4 regions of the Erwinia psychrophila genome follow, and region 4 is predicted to be linked to each of the others. Evidence: predicted binding sites of a transcription regulator. Region 4 holds the regulator's gene; each other region holds the start of a gene.
The links. The regulator PurR, encoded in region 4, represses purine synthesis genes. The targets are predictions, from matches to a motif close to CANGCAAACGTTTGCNTG.
Positions count from the first base shown of each region.

Region 1: the regulator PurR is predicted to act here: its motif matches at 2,040-2,057, upstream of AAH446_RS15605 (nucleoside-specific channel-forming protein Tsx).
Region 2: the regulator PurR is predicted to act here: its motif matches at 2,271-2,288, upstream of AAH446_RS04435 (amino acid aminotransferase).
Region 3: the regulator PurR is predicted to act here: its motif matches at 2,226-2,243, upstream of cvpA (colicin V production protein).

Region 1 covers NZ_JBCHVB010000006.1:235,095-239,309, forward strand. Annotated here, with positions in the region: gene AAH446_RS15600 (BCCT family transporter) at 1-1,822, shown strand, start outside; gene AAH446_RS15605 (nucleoside-specific channel-forming protein Tsx) at 2,335-3,201, shown strand; gene speG (spermidine N1-acetyltransferase) at 3,342-3,899, shown strand; gene AAH446_RS15615 (putative periplasmic lipoprotein) at 3,946-4,215, opposite strand, start outside.
Region 2 covers NZ_JBCHVB010000001.1:953,092-957,306, forward strand. Annotated here, with positions in the region: gene asnS (asparagine--tRNA ligase) at 1-722, shown strand, start outside; gene ompF (porin OmpF) at 1,024-2,145, shown strand; gene AAH446_RS04435 (amino acid aminotransferase) at 2,354-3,541, shown strand; gene AAH446_RS04440 (MBL fold metallo-hydrolase) at 3,598-4,215, opposite strand, start outside.
Region 3 covers NZ_JBCHVB010000003.1:66,907-71,121, reverse strand. Annotated here, with positions in the region: gene AAH446_RS09335 (UbiX family flavin prenyltransferase) at 1-30, opposite strand, end outside; gene purF (amidophosphoribosyltransferase) at 146-1,663, opposite strand; gene cvpA (colicin V production protein) at 1,700-2,185, opposite strand; gene dedD (cell division protein DedD) at 2,508-3,230, opposite strand; gene folC (bifunctional tetrahydrofolate synthase/dihydrofolate synthase) at 3,220-4,215, opposite strand, start outside.
Region 4 covers NZ_JBCHVB010000001.1:599,449-603,663, reverse strand. Annotated here, with positions in the region: gene punC (purine nucleoside transporter PunC) at 1-816, opposite strand, end outside; gene punR (DNA-binding transcriptional activator PunR) at 929-1,840, shown strand; gene purR (HTH-type transcriptional repressor PurR) at 1,897-2,922, opposite strand; gene cydH (cytochrome bd-I oxidase subunit CydH) at 3,217-3,306, shown strand; gene AAH446_RS02690 (C40 family peptidase) at 3,348-4,175, opposite strand.

The DNA.
Region 1 (4,215 bases), on a different contig from region 4:
GTTTTACATCCTCACCGTCGCCCTGATCCTGTTGACGGTGGCCTATCTTGGCCTGTCGCGCTTTGGCGATATCAAACTTGGACCGGATCACGCTGAACCCGATTTCAGCTACATCTCCTGGTTCGCCATGCTTTTTTCGGCCGGTATGGGTATCGGGCTGATGTTCTTCGGCGTGGCGGAACCCGTCATGCATTACATGGCACCGCCAACCGGGACGCCGGAAACCGTACAGGCAGCCAAAGAGGCGCTTCGTATTACCTTTTTCCACTGGGGTCTGCATGCATGGGCAATTTATGCCATTGTTGCCCTGATCCTGGCGTTTTTCAGCTACCGTCACGGTCTGCCGCTGACCCTGCGTTCGGCGCTTTACCCTATTATCGGTAACCGGATTTATGGTCCGCTGGGCCATGCGGTCGATATTTTCGCCATTATCGGTACCGTTCTGGGCGTGGCAACGTCGCTCGGTTACGGTGTGCTGCAGGTCAACGCCGGTCTGAATCATCTCTTCGGGCTGCCGGTAAATGAAACCATGCAGGTGATGCTGATTGTGATCATTACCGGACTGGCCACGCTGTCGGTCGTTTCCGGTCTTGATAAAGGCATCCGCCTGTTATCAGAGCTTAATCTGGGACTGGCGGTACTGCTGCTGCTGCTGGTCGGAACGCTGGGCCCAACGGTTCTGCTGCTGAAATCCTTCGTGGAAAATACCGGCGGCTATCTCTCCGAGATCGTCACCAAAACGTTTAACCTCTACGCCTACGAGCCGAAGTCCAGCAGCTGGCTGGGCGGCTGGACGCTGTTCTACTGGGGCTGGTGGCTTGCCTGGTCTCCGTTTGTTGGGATGTTTATCGCCCGCGTTTCCCGCGGACGTACTATCCGCGAATTTGTGACCGGCGTGCTGTTTGTTCCTACCGGCTTTACGCTGCTCTGGATGACCTTTTTCGGCAACAGCGCCATCTGGATGATCATGGTCGAGAACGCGCGCGACCTGGCTAACACGGTGCAATCCGACCAGACGCTGGCCCTGTTCAACTTCCTGGAGCATTTCCCGTTCAGTTCGGTGCTCTCCTTTATTGCTATGGCAATGGTTGTGGTCTTTTTTGTGACCTCAGCCGACTCCGGCGCGCTGGTTGTTGATACCCTGGCGTCCGGCGGCAGCGACAAGACGCCGGTCTGGCAGCGTATCTTCTGGGCGGCAATGATGGGCGTTGTTGCCATCACGCTACTGCTCGCGGGCGGTATGAAGGCGCTGCAAACGGCAACCATTGCCAGTGCGCTGCCCTTTGCCGTTATTCTGCTGATGGCCATGTACGGGCTGATTAAAGCCCTGCGGGTTGATGCCTGGAAGCGGGACAGTAAACAGGTCGCCACAATTGCGCCAACGGCGGCAAGAAACCCAATTTCATGGCAGCGGAGATTGCGGAACATCGCTTACTTCCCGAAACGTTCCCAGGTTAAGCGTTTCATTGTTGAAGTGATCTCGCCAGCGATGAAAATGGTTGAGGCTGAACTTGCTAAACAGAGTACAACCTCCTTTACCGATGAGAGCGGCGATGACCGCATTCACTTCGAAGTGGATCTCGGTAATGAGCTGAACTTCGTTTACGAGGTGCGCCTGCGTCCTTATCTTCAGCCGACCTTTGCCCTGGCGGGTATGGGCGGCAACGATAAGGATGAGGAACAAACGTACTACCGTGCTGAGGTCTACCTGAAAGAAGGCGGCCAGGATTATGACGTGATGGGCTGGAATCAGGAACAGATCCTGCACGACATTCTCGATCAGTATGAGAAACACATGCACTTCCTGCACGTGGTTCGTTAAAGACGAGGGTCCGCCTGCTGAGCAGGTGGACCTTTTCTCCGGTTCCGGCAGCCTCCCCTTTCCGCCTCTTTTTTACTCTTCCGTCGCTATTCCCAAAAACATTGTTGCTCTCCAGGGCTGCTTTATCCATAAGTTGGCCTTATCTACTGACGCTTCTCTTATTCACCTGTTCTTCCGTCGCTATGTCACTTTATCTTCACTTTACGCTCATCTTACCGGGGCAAACGATTACCTGCGGGTAAAATGCGCTGCTGCGGCTTAATGAGGAGAGAATGACGCCTCCACCGGCATAACTGTGAAACAGATCACAATTCACTTAAACTGAAATGAAACAAGGTTTGACAAGTGTGAGCGATATCTATTTCCTTAAGCCCGAATCGCGGCACACTGCCGCTGCATTCAAGACGGGTGTTTTCGGCTGTGCGAGCGGCCCCCCATTCCTTTCCTGTTGACGACTTAACAAGACCATCGCAGTGGCTGCTGAAAATGGTCATTAAGCATGTGGTAATAGAATGAAATATAAAATTCTGATGGCTGGCGCCCTGGCAGCGCTCTCTTATAGCGCTTCATCGACAGCGGCAAGCGAAGGCCCTGATTACGCCTCCGACTGGTGGCACCAGAGCGTCAACGTAGTGGGCAGCTATCACACCCGCTTTGGACCTCAGTTCAATAACGACGTCTATCTGGAATATGAAGCTTTCGCCAAAAAAGACTGGTTCGATTTCTACGGTTATCTGGATCTGCCGAACTTCTTCGGCGTGGGTAACTCGAATGCCAACGGCATTTTCGATCACGGCTCCCCAATGTTTATGGAGATTGAGCCGCGCTTCTCAATCGATAAGCTCACCAATACCGACCTGAGCTTTGGTCCATTCAAAGAGTGGTATTTCGCTAATAACTATATCTACGATATGGGCCGTAACAGCGACAATCGCCAGAATACCTGGTATATGGGTCTGGGCACGGATATCGATACCCATTCCGATATCGGTCTGTCGCTGAACGTCTATGCCAAATACCAGTGGGAAAACTACGGCGCGGCGAACGAAAACAGCTGGGATGGCTACCGCTTCAAGGTGAAGTACTTTGTGCCTATCACCACCCTTTGGGGCGGCAACCTTGGCTACGTTGGCTTTACCAACTTTGACTGGGGTTCCGATCTGCGCGACAAAGGGGGCTCATCACGCAGCAGCAACTCTATCGCGTCCAGCCATATTATTTCGCTGGGATATGACCACTGGCACTACTCCATTGTGGCACGTTACTTCCACAACGGCGGTCAGTGGGCCGACGGCAGCGAGCTGAACTTCGGCAGCGGCCCGTTTGAAGTGAAGTCCACCGGCTGGGGCTATTACCTGGTCGCAGGCTACAATTTCTAATCGGGTAAACGCTCACGCAACGCCAGCGTGAAAGTCCATGCTGGCGCTGTTCTCCCCTCCTTCCGTCGTGCCATTTCCCGTCGTCAGTCATATAATCCTTATGCAATACTGCATCCACTAAGGGATTCTATATGTCTGCCATGCCCGCCGCGAATGGCGTGAAGCTTCGCCCCCTGGAGCGCGAAGATCTCCATTTTGTCCACCAGCTTGATAACAACGCCAGCGTCATGCGCTACTGGTTTGAAGAGCCCTACGAGGCATTTGTCGAGCTTTCCGATCTCTACGACAAGCATATCCATGACCAGAGCGAACGCCGTTTTGTTGTGGAGCACGAGGGAGATAAAGCGGGACTGGTAGAGCTGGTCGAGATCAACCACATTCATCGCCGCGCCGAATTTCAGATCATTATCGATCCTGCTCATCAGGGCAAAGGGCTGGCCAGTAAGGCCGCCAGGCTGGCGATGGAGTATGGCTTCTCAGTGCTGAACCTCTACAAGCTCTATCTGATTGTTGATAAAGAGAATGAGAAAGCGATCCATATCTATACCAAGCTCGGATTTGAAATTGAGGGAGAACTGATCCACGAGTTCTTTATTAATGGCGAATACCGCAATACCATCCGCATGTGTATTTTCCAGCATCAGTATCTGGAGAAGAATAAGCCCGCGCACGCGATGGTTCAGCCTACCGCGCAGTAGCGGCAAAGAGAGGGCTTCCGTGAGAGGAAGCCCTTAGGTTTTGTGGTTAACTGCGGGCACCGACCAGACTCATGTTGCTATAGATTCTTGCCGGTTCGATCTTGTACATGCCGCCGTTGAAAGGATCGACGATAAGCCAGCCCGGTATCCCGCCAAGAGGAATATTGCCCAGGATATACCAGAGGTTGGGACTTAGCTCCAGCGGGATCGTTTGCGGCACATAGCCTTCCTGCTCCAGCTGTAGCGTATATTTTTTCTTACCGAAATAGGAGCCATCAGACTTCTGCAGCGACACGGTTTGCGGCGTCACGCCTTT
Region 2 (4,215 bases), 350 kb from region 4:
ACACCTTTGGACCGACCTTCCGCGCCGAAAACTCCCATACCAGCCGTCACCTGGCGGAATTCTGGATGCTGGAGCCGGAAGTGGCCTTCGCCGATCTGGAAGATAATGCCGCCCTGGCGGAAGCGATGTTGAAATATGTGTTCAAAGCGGTGCTTGAAGAGCGCGCTGATGATATGGCCTTCTTTGCTGAACGCGTTGATAAAGATGCCGTCTCTCGTCTGGAACGTTTTGTGACGACGGATTTTGCCCAGGTGGACTACACCGATGCTATTGAGATCCTGAGCGCCTGCGGTGAAAAGTTCGAGAATGCGGTCTCCTGGGGTATCGATCTTTCTTCCGAACACGAGCGCTATCTGGCTGAGAAGCACTTCAAAGCCCCGGTCGTGGTAAAAAACTACCCGAAAGATATCAAGGCATTTTATATGCGCCTGAACGATGACGGTAAAACCGTTGCCGCCATGGACGTACTGGCGCCAGGCATCGGCGAAATTATCGGTGGATCGCAGCGTGAAGAGCGTCTGGATGTGCTGGATGCCCGCCTGGCTGAAATGGGGCTGAATAAAGAAGATTACTGGTGGTACCGCGATCTGCGCCGGTACGGCACCGTACCGCATTCCGGCTTTGGCTTAGGTTTTGAAAGGTTAATTGCCTACGTTACCGGCGTACAGAATGTCAGGGACGTTATCGCCTTCCCGCGGACGCCACGCAACGCCAGCTTCTGATTTATCGCATTAAATATAAGAAATTCATATATATATTAAAGGTCAGCTTAGCTGGCCTTTTTTTATTTTTGGAAATTATGAGGTATCTCACAAAGTTCCGTAATTTTTACATTTTGTAATACATATTTTCCTCCTGTAACCAGAATAAGAGATTAGTAGCATTTTCGGGCTAGATTAACGGCGCTACGAATGGAAAGATGCGTGCAGACACAGGAAGACACCAAACTCTCTTCAGGGTTCTGTAAAGAATTGTTGACGGCAGTGGCAGGTGTCCAAATAACTCCAATGAGGGTAATAAATAATGATGAAGCGCAACATTCTGGCACTGGTAATCCCAGCACTGTTAGCAGCTGGTGCAGCCAATGCAGCAGAAATTTATAATAAAGACGGCAACAAGCTGGACCTCTATGGTAAAGCCGTTGGTCTGCATTACTTCGCTGATAATGATGGTTACGCAACTGATGGCGACAAGTCATACGTGCGCTTTGGTTTCAAAGGTGAAACCCAGATTAACGATATGCTGACCGGTTACGGCCAGTGGGAATATAACGTTCAGGCTAACCACTCTGAAGGCGGAAATGACTATCAGGTTGGCAACAAAACCCGTCTGGGCTTTGCCGGTCTGAAATTCGGCGATGCCGGTTCTTTCGACTATGGTCGTAACTACGGTGTTGTTTATGATCCAATGAGCTGGACCGATATGCTGCCTGAGTTCGGCGGTGATGCTGCTTATTCAGATAACTTCTTTGTAGGTCGTGGTAACGGCTTCGCGACTTACCGTAACACCAACTTCTTTGGTCTGGTTGACGGTCTGGACTTCGCCGCACAGTACCAGGGTAAAAATGAAGACGGTGTTCAGGCAAACTCACGTAGCATCGACAAGGCAAATGGTGACGGCTACGCGATGTCCGCTACCTATACCCTGCCAGTTGGTATCGCTATCTCTGGTGCTTATGGCTCCAGCGACCGTACTAACGGCCAGGTGAACTCTTTCTTCGGTAACGGTGGAGACCGTGCTGAGCAGTGGGCGACCGCACTGAAATATGATGCCAACAATATCTATCTGGCAGCCATGTACAGCGAAACGCGTAACGCTACCTTCGTTGAAGATAATTCTGTAGGAAACCTGACTTCAGGTAGCGTCGGTTTTGCTAACAAAACTCAGCAGATTGAGCTGGTTGCACAGTACCAGTTCGACTTCGGTCTGCGTCCGTCCATCGCTTACGTGCAGTCTAAAGCGAAAGACATTGAGGGCGTGGGTGATGTTGACCTGACTAAATACTTTGAAGTGGGCGCAACCTACTACTTCAACAAAAACATGTCTACCTATGTTGACTACATCATCAACCAGATCGACGATGACAACCGTCTGGCTGTGAACTCTGGTGACACTGTAGCAGTTGGTCTGGTTTACCAGTTCTAATTGCCTGCCGGGGTGAGCCTTCACCCTCGCGCAATCCTGAAACGGGGCTTCGGCCCCGTTTTTGTTTTCAGCACTTCCCCTTCTCTTACTCCGTTGATCTTACCCCTGCTTTCACGCATTTTTTTAACGCAAACGGTTGGCAATTTGTGCGTCGTGGCGGTAACCTGAGGCTTCACTTCGCTTCAGATTACGCTAACGGACTTCGACTATGTTTGAACGCATTGCAGCAGCACCTGCCGACCCTATTCTTGGTTTAGCCGATCTTTTCCGCGCTGATGACCGCCCTCATAAGATTAATCTTGGCATCGGCGTCTATAAAGATGAAACCGGTCAGACGCCGGTGCTGACCAGCGTTAAAAAGGCTGAGCAGTATCTGCTGGAAAACGAAACGACCAAGAATTACCTGAGCATTGATGGTCTTGCGGACTTTGGCAAATGCACCCAGGCGCTGCTTTTTGGTCAGAATAATGCGATTAACGGTACGCGGGCGCGCACGGCCCAGACGCCTGGCGGCACGGGCGCACTGCGCGTTGCTGCCGACTTCATTGCCACCCAGACCAGCGCAAAACGCGTCTGGGTCAGCAATCCAAGCTGGCCAAACCATAAAAACGTCTTTGAGTCTGCTGGTCTGGAAGTGTGTGAATATCACTATTACGACGCGGCCAGCCATTCGCTGGACTTTGACGGCATGGTGAAGTCACTGGGTGAGGCTCAGGCAGGCGATATCGTGTTGTTCCACGGCTGCTGCCATAACCCAACCGGCGTTGACCCTTCTGCTGAGCAGTGGGCCGAACTTGCCAGGCTTTCACTGGCCAGCGGCTGGCTGCCGCTGTTTGATTTCGCCTATCAGGGCTTTGCCCGTGGGCTGGAAGAGGATGCTGAAGGACTGCGTATTTTTGCAGCAGCACATCAGGAACTGCTGGTGGCCAGCTCCTATTCAAAAAACTTCGGCCTGTATAATGAGCGCGTCGGGGCGCTGACTCTGGTCGCCGCTGACGCCAGCATTGCCGATAAGGCTTTCAGTCAGATTAAATACACCATCCGCGCCAACTACTCCAACCCACCCGCACACGGTGCGGCAGTAGTAGCCACTATTCTTGGTAACAGCGCACTGCGCGGCATCTGGGAGCAGGAGCTGACAGATATGCGTCAGCGTATTCAGCGTATGCGCCAGCTGTTCGTTAACACGCTGCAGGAAAAAGGCGCAAAAGGTGATTTCAGCTTCATCATTAATCAGAACGGTATGTTCTCATTCAGCGGCCTGACCAAAGATCAGGTGGTGCGTCTGCGTGAAGAGTTCGGCGTCTACGCCGTCAACTCGGGGCGCGTCAACGTCGCGGGAATGACACCGGACAATATGTCGCCGCTGTGCGAAGCTATTGTGGCCGTTCTGTAACGGTCATTCTGATAAAAAAAGCCTGCATACGCAGGCTTTTTTGTGGGTGCATCCGGTTACTGAAGAAAAGGATTGGAGATGCGTTCGCGACCCAGCGTGGAGGCAGGCCCATGTCCCGGCAGGAAAGCAACGTCATCGCCCAGCGGCAGTAATTTATGCTTAATCGCGTGGATCAAATCGCTGTGGCTGCCCTGAGGGAAATCGGTACGCCCCACTCCGCCGCTAAAAATAACGTCACCGGAAACCAGTAGCCGGTCAGCGCGACTGAAGAAGACGATATGTCCTGGCGTGTGGCCTGGGCAGAGCAGGATTTCGAACAGAATCTTGCCGACCTGGACGGTATCTCCTTCATTCAGCCAGCGATCCGGCGTAAGCGGCGCGCATTCCGCAAGTCCAAACATCCGGCTTTGTTCTGGCAGTCCTTCAAGCCAGAACGCATCGGCCTTGTGCGGTCCCACCACCGGCACAGCGTAAAACGCCGCCAGCTCAGCCGCCGCGCCTGCATGATCAAGGTGTCCGTGAGTCAGCAGGATCTGCGTTACCGTCACCGCCTTTTCGGCCACCTGCGCTTTGATTTTTTCCGCATCGCCACCGGGATCGACAATCGCGGCCTGCCCGGTTGCCGGGCACCAGATCAGGGAACAATTCTGGGCAAACGCCGTCACCGGTATAAC
Region 3 (4,215 bases), on a different contig from region 4:
GCCTGAGATGCCGATAATGAGTTTTTTCATAATAAACCTGCGCTGTTAAAGACGAAAAGGGCCCGCAAAACCGGCGGGCCAAAAAAAAGAAATGGGCCGGAATCGCTTCCAGCCCATCATACCTGCTGACACACCGTTAAGGGTATTAACCTTCGTTGTGCATTTCCAGATTTTCCACTTCGTTCTGACGAGCCATCGCTTTGGCATCGTCATTCCGCAGCGACTGCAGATATTCAAGATACTGCTGATCGACATCTTTAGTGACGTAAACCCCGTTGAAGACCGAACACTCAAACTGAGCGATATCCGGATTCTCTTCACGAACGGCGTCGATAAGATCGCTGAGATCCTGGAAAATCAGCGCATCCGCACCAATCAGCTGGCGGATCTCTTCCACTTCACGACCGTGGGCAATCAGTTCCGTTGCGCTTGGCATATCGATGCCATAAACGTTCGGGAAACGGATTTCCGGCGCGGCGGAGGCGAGATAGACTTTTTTCGCGCCGGCTTCGCGGGCCATCTCAATGATCTGCTCAGACGTGGTGCCGCGAACGATGGAATCATCCACCAGCAGCACGTTCTTATCACGAAACTCCGCGCGGTTGGCGTTCAGCTTACGCCTGACGGCGCTGCGGCGCTGATGCTGGCCCGGCATGATAAAGGTACGGCCCACGTAGCGGTTTTTAACGAACCCCTGACGGTAAGGCTTATCCAGAATGCGGGCCATCTCCAGCGCGATATCGCAGGAGGTTTCCGGGATCGGAATGACCACATCGATATCCAGATCTTCCCACTCGCGGGCAATTTTCTCGCCCAGCTTGGTGCCCATACGGACGCGTGCGCTGTAGACGGAGATTTTGTCCAGGAACGAATCCGGGCGGGAAAAATAGACGTACTCAAACAGGCAGGGATTGCATTTCGGGTTTTCCGCGCACTGACGCGTAAACAGCTGCCCTTTCTCGGTGACGTAGACCGCTTCGCCTGGCGCAACGTCGCGCAGGAATTCAAAGCCGAGCGTATCCAGCGCCACGCTTTCAGAGGCCACCATATATTCGCTGCGGCCATCCTGCATGCCGCGCTTGCCAATGACCAGCGGGCGAATGCCGTTAGGATCGCGGAAAGCCACCAGGCCGTGGCCGATGATCATCGCCACGCAGGCGTAAGCGCCGCGAACCTGCTGGTGCACCGCCGCAACGGCCGCAAAAATGTTTTCGGCTTCCAGCGGGTAGTGCTGAAAGCGATCCAGCTCAACCGCAAAGATATTCAGCAGGATCTCAGAATCTGAGGTGGTGTTGACATGACGGCGACCGCTTTCAAACAGCTGCTTACGCAGTTCGTGGGCGTTGGTCAGGTTGCCGTTGTGCGCAAGCGTAATGCCGTAAGGCGAGTTGACGTAGAAAGGCTGCGCTTCGGAAGCGCTGGAGCTTCCCGCTGTAGGATAGCGCACGTGGCCAATCCCCATATTGCCCTGCAAACGCTGCATATGGCGGGCTTCAAAAATATCGCTGACCAGTCCGTTTGCTTTACGCAGGCGGAAACAGTTTAAGGCATCAATAGTAACGATGCCCGCCGCATCCTGCCCACGGTGCTGAAGCACCGTTAACGCGTCATAAATCGACTGGTTGACCGGCATAAAACCGGCGATCCCGACAATACCGCACATGTTGTCATATCCTCATAAGCCGCAACCCCGGCTCGATTACCGGGGTAAAAAACTCGACGTGCTTTGCAGGTAGTCAAAAAACCACCTGATAACATAACTGAACTGGGGAACAAGCTGGGACTGCTGCCAGTCCGGGCTTTTGGAAAAACCGGTGAATGTGTCGAGGAAAAACAGAATGGCTGATACGATCAGCACGCCGCGTAATGCCCCGAAACAGACTCCCAGTACCCTGTCGGTACCCGACAGGCCGGTTTTTTCAACCAGCGACCCAATCACGTAGTTGACGATTGCCCCGACTAACAGCGTGGCAATGAACAACACCGCAATGGCGATGCCATTTCGAACCAGTTCGTCTTCAAAACCTGTAAACCAGACGGCAAGGAAGCTGTAGTAATGGCTGGCGACAAAAAATGCGCAACCCCAGGTGACGAGAGAAAGTGCTTCCCGGACGAACCCACGGATCAGGCTCACGAGAGCCGAAAAACCAATAACCGCAATAATGACGTAATCTATCCAGACCATGAACTCTTCTGCATCCAGTTCGGGGCGAATTCTAACAGAAAAAGAAAACGTTTGCGTACCGTTTTCCTTTGCCCGTTTAATTAAAACGCCTTGCTTAAAAAAACGGCGTTTGCTCCCCGGCCGGACAGGCGGAGGGCACCTGACGTGTGGAGAAAACAACCGCCTGATTTACAGTAAATTAACGCCCGCCAGCACCGCTATTTTACGCAGGCCGGGGGTGCGCTTAATGGGGAATGAAAGGCTGTATCTTTCACAGTAACAGGCACAGCCTTTCAATAAAGCATCGCGCCCCTGTCAGGGCGCGAAAATCGTGCCGGAACCGTTAGCGAACGCTATAGGGCTTAATTACGCCGCTCAGTCCGGAAAGACCTTTCAGCTCACCGATGGACCCCTGCAATTTGGCCTTTGAGGCATCAGGCCCGACGTAAATACGGGTGATTTGCCCCTGCACGGGAGAAGCCGGCACGGTAAAGGCACGGTAGCCTGAGAGGCGTAGCTTCGCCACAATCTCATCGACTTTGGCGGCGTTTTTCAGCGCGCCAAGCTGCACGACCCAGGCCTGGCCCGTCGGTGCACTTTCACGCTCTGCCGGCGCCGTTTCCGGCTTAGGCTTAGGCTGAGGCTTCGGCTTCTCTACAGGAGCCGGTTTTTCTACCGGCTTCGGCTGCGGTTTAGGCTGTGCCGCGGGTACCGGTTTCCTGACTGGTTCAGGCTCAGGCCGGGACTGCTGTACCGGCGGCGGCGTGATCACCGTCGGCTGGTTAGAGGACTGCGGCGCATTTGAGCCGCTCTCCGCCCGCGACGGATTGTCGTTGCCGCTTCCCTCTGGCGCCAGGCTGGCTGGAGGGTGGGCCGGGAGCGACTGGGTGACCGGCGGTACCATGTCAGTCTCCTGCTGATCGCCAGGCTTCGGCACCAGCGGAATGGCCGCGAACTCCTCTTTATAATGCTTTTTCTTACCATCCAGCAGGCCGGGCAGAATAATCACGCCCAGCGCCACGATAATGATGGTGCCGACTAAACGGTTTTGAAACTTACTTGCCACTGCCCTTCTCCGTTTCCATCGTTTCCATTACCTGCGCTACCGTGTGGAATGAACCACACACTATTACCACGTCCCGCTCTTCAACCTGCAAAAGCGCATGCTGGTAAGCGGCGACGACGCTGGTGAAAGCCTGCGCCTGCGGCAGATGCGTTAACAGTTCCTCTGCGGTCGCGCCACGCGGGCCCGCCAGCGGCGCACAGTACCACTGGTCAACTTCCGGTAGCAGGCAGGCCAGCGTACCGGCGATGTCTTTATCATGCAGCATTCCTACCACCGCGTGCACCTTGCCGGTTTTTGGCAGGGCGCTAAGGCGGCCAGCCAGGTATGCCGCCGCGTGCGGGTTATGCGCCACATCAAGGATAACGCGCGGTGACTGCAAGACGGTCTGAAAACGCCCTGGCAGAATCGCTTTATCCAGCCACTGCCGGATGAGGGTGTCATCCACCTTCAGCCCCGATGCCCGCAATGCCGCCAGCGCGGTGGCGGCGTTGGGCAGCGGCACCTGCGGCAGCGGCAGTCCGCTGAGCGTACCGTGTGAATCGCTGAACGCCCAGCTGTCGTCGCCAACGCGGAATGACCAGTCACGGCCACGCTTCAGCAGCTGTGCGCCTACCGAGTCGGCGACATCGGCGATCGTTGAGGGCATATCAGGCTCCCCTACCACGGCAGGTTTTCCGCCGCGGAAGATACCCGCCTTTTCACGGCCAATGCTGTCGCGATCCGGCCCCAGCCAGTCGGTATGGTCGAGGGCAATACTGGTCACCACAGCGACATCAGCGTCCACAATGTTGGTCGCATCCAGCCGCCCGCCCAGTCCCACTTCAAGAATGACCACATCCAGTTTCGCCCGCTTAAACAGCCAGAGCGCGGAAAGCATGCCATATTCAAAATAGGTGAGTGACGTCTCTCCCCGTCCGGCTTCAATCTCCGCAAATGAGGCGGTGTGATCGGCTTCGGGCAGCTCTTCGTCCTGAATGCGTACGCG
Region 4 (4,215 bases):
AAGCAGAGCGGCGCCTTCCCGGCGTTTTAACAGCGTACGGCAGCCATAACCGCCCGTCAGGAACGCAAGGGTCTGGGGGAAATAGCTCAGACCGATGCTGCCCGGTGACATGCCGAGGGAAGCAAGAATAAACGGCGATCCGGTCAGCCACGCGAAGAAGCTGGCCGAACAGGCTGCATAAATCAGCACATTACCGCTGTAGGCCGGTGATTTCAGCAGGGTAAGAAAGCCGGTGCTTTTGCCCGATGATGCTGTGGAAGCAGCCCGGCGTCCGCTGGCAAGGAACAGCGTACAGAACAGCAGAGCGACAGAAATTAACAGCAGCGCAACGAAGATCGCCCGCCAGCTAAAGTGGTTGAGCAACCATGCGCCAAGCAGGGGAGCAAGTGCCGGCGAGAGCGCGACCAGCGGCATAATAGTGGCAAAGACTTTGTTTGCCTGCGCGGCGGGATAGCGGTCCACCACCAGCGCCTGCCAGCTAACGGCTGCGGCACAAATCCCGATAGCCTGCACAAAACGCAGCACCAGCAGCATCGTCGCATCGCTGATCCACCACATCGCGCCACAGCTAAGCGAAAACAGCCCGAGGCCCATCAGCAGGACAGGTTTGCGGCCAATCCGGTCAGACAAAGGCCCCCAGAAAAGCTGCGCGCAGGCAAAACCGGCGAGGAACAGGCTCAGGCTGGCACTGATCGCTCCGGCTTCGGTGTGTAAATCCTCCTGCATCGCGCCAAACGCGGGGAGATACATATCGGTCGCGAGAAAACCCACAATGCTCAGCATCGCGAGATAGAAGGTGAATCCTTTTGACGGCATGTTTTTGCTCTTAATAGTGATGGATGAAACGCGGCAGAGTGTAATACCGTGCGAAAGGGATTGTGAAACGCTAATATTTGCGGAGTGCGTTCAAAAAATTTGCAGGCAAAATATGTGGTCTGAACATTCTCTTGAAGTGATTGATGCCGTTGCCAGAACCGGCAGTTTTACCGGGGCGGCCAGCGAGCTACACCGCGTGCCCTCCGCGATAAGCTATACCGTACGGCAAATGGAAGCGTGGCTGGCCGTACCGCTGTTTGAACGGCGGCATCGCGATGTAGTGCTGACCGCGGCGGGCGCGGTTTTTATTCAGGAAGGGCGCAGTGTCATCAAAAAAATGCTTTCCACCCGGCGGCAGTGTCAGCAGGTCGCTAACGGCTGGCGCGGGCAGTTGAATATCGCGGTTGACCGGATTGTAAAACCCAGCAGAACCCGCCAGCTGGTGGTCGATTTTTACCGTCATTTTCCCGATATGGAACTGCATTTATCGGAAGAGGTGTTTAACGGCGTCTGGGATGCGCTGGCCGATGGCCGTGTGGATGTGGCGATCGGCGCTACCCAGGCCATTCCGGTGGGCGGACGTTTTGCCTTCCGTGACATGGGGGCACTGAACTGGCGATGCGTGGTGCAGGCCGGGCATCCGCTGGCCGGGCGTCCGGGCACCCTGAGCGAAGAGGAAATCCGCGAGTGGCCCTCACTGGTTCTGGAAGACACCTCCCGCGCACTGCCGAAAAGAACCACCTGGACGCTTGATAATCAGCGCAGGCTGGTGGTGCCGGACTGGGAGAGCGCGTTTGACTGCCTGCTGGCGGGGTTATGCGTGGGGATGGTGCCGGGACATCTTGCCCGGCCGCTGCTGAAAAGCGGGGCGCTGAGTGAAATTACGCTCGCCGCCGCCTTCCCGGACAGCCCCTGCTGCGTCAGCTGGTCACAGCAGCACGCTTCTCCCGCGCTGAACTGGCTGCTGGAGTATCTGGGGGAATCGGAGACGCTTAACGGGGAATGGCTGAGTGAAGGAGCCTGAAGCAGGGCCGCATCCTGCTGACCGGACAGTACCGGAGAACAGGATGCGGCAGCGATCTAGCGGCGATAGTCGACGAAGGGACCGTCAGCGACGGAGCGGCGTTCAATCAGGCTTGGATGCACTTCAATGGTTTGTGACTCTTCACGCTTGCTGGTGATGCGATCGAGCAGCATATCAAAGGCCGTTTCGCCAAGCCGTTCTTTGGGCTGATGGACGGTTGTCAGGGCCGGAGTAAAGTAGCGGGCGTTGCGCACGTTATCGTAGCCAATGACCGACACATCCTGTGGTACCCGTAACCCCATTTCATCCGCTGCGCAGATCGCGCCCATCGCCATGACGTCACCGCCGCAGAAAACCGCGGTAGGGCGCTGCTTGCCGGAGAGAATCTGCTGCATGGCGCGATAGCCAGATTCCGGCTCAAAATCGCCCTGAACCAGCCATTCGTCGCGAAGGGTGATACCCGCTTCAGCAAGCGCCTTGAGGAAACCAGCGTGGCGGCCGCCGCCGGTATTACGCTCCAGCTGACCCGGGATCGCGCCGATATCGCGATGGCCGCGATCGATAAGATAGCGTCCCACCATGTAACCGCCCTCAAAGGCGTTATCCTGCACGGTATCGGTAAAATCGCCGCGGGACTCGCCCCAGTCCATCACCACCATAGGAATATTGCGGCTGTCCTCGAGCATTTTAATCAGCTCATCAGGATATTCTGAACACATCACCAGCAGGCCATCAACGCGCTTTTGCGCCATCATGGAAAGGTAAGCCTGCTGCTTCTCTAAATTGTTATGGGCGTTGCCAAGGATTAGCGTATAGCCTTTGGCGAAGCAGCGATTCTCCACCGCCTCAATAATTTCGGCAAAGTAGGGCGCTTCGCTGGACGTAGCCAGTAAGCCTATCGTTTTGGTGTGATTCACCTTCAGGCTGCGTGCCACCGCGCTGGGGGAATAGTGCAGCGCCTTGATCGCATCCCAGACGGCTTCCCGCGTCTCATCGGCGACAAAGCGGGTTTTATTGATGACGTGGGACACCGTGGTGGTGGAAACACCGGCGCGTTTGGCCACATCTTTAATTGTTGCCATTAAATAGCTACTCCTTCACTTATCTTAATCCGCTGATAAGTATATTGTTAATCGTTTGCCTGCCGCGGGCGCTCTTTCTGACGTCTGGGGGCGTTTTTTTAAAATCATTCAGTAACGTCAGGAAGGAAAGAAGACAATCGGGGCCTGCTGTTGCGCGTCCTGGAGTCCGTAAAATCGTTCCGTTGCGCAACGAAAGTGGGATTCTAACAAGGCCGGCGTGAGAAAACGAGATTTTTACCGTTAACTGTGGGAAAATCTAAGACGTTATTAACTGTAAGGGTATTGAGGGCTGAAATGGATACTGATTTGAAATATTCGCTGCTGACTACCGTTGGCGCACTGCTGATGATTATTGCCTTTAGCTTCACCGCTGTTATGCACTAAGCTCACGGGGCCTGCGTTACGCCAGGCCCCGACATCCCACCTTAGCGAATACTTCCCGGCGTCATTACCCGACGCGCGCCCACATAATGCTGCCGCCAGTAGTTATCTCCCAGCGCACTGACCTGAATATCCTTGCCGGTGCTGGGCGACTGGATAAATTTGCCGTTCCCCAGATAAACGCCAACGTGATCGGCCGAACCCCGCCCGGTGATGCGGAAAAACACCAGATCGCCTTTTTCCAGCTCGCTGCGCTTTACGGCGGCAGCGTCGCGCAGATGGTACATTTCATTCGCCGTGCGGGGAATTTTGAACCTGACCAGATCTTTATAGGCGTACCAGACCAGACCGCTACAGTCGAAGCCGGTGTCAGGTGATGCGCCACCCCGGATATAGGGTTTACCCAACTGACCCATCAGCTTGCTCATGGCGGTCTGACGCGCTTTCTGATAGCGGGCGCGATGTGCTTTGCTGAGCCTGAGTGGAGAAGCGGAAACGTTATCGGTTGTTATCTGCGCGGCATGGGATAAGTTGGCGCGGGTACGGCCTCTTTTAGCCGCAGCTTTTTTGCTGGCCGACGTCACTCTAAGGCCTGCTTTAGCGGTTTTCTGGCGAGAAGTTTGCGACGCCGCGGGCTTCGTCTGCTTGTGCTTTTTCAGAGAGGAGGAACGGCTGCGGAGGGTGTCGGCCGCTTTACTTTTTCCGACCAGAGCGGGTTTCTGTGGACGCCGCTTGCGGCGAACTTCATCGCGGACACTCTTTCCGTCAAGATTCTGCTGATGTGGCTTCACCGACGCGTGCGGCGAGGCGTGAGCCAGATTGAAAAATAGCTGGCTGCAGACCAGCGTGATAAGCAGGATGAGTGAACGCATCGTTACCGTTAACAGTTTGTGCTCCCGCCAGCGGCGGAAA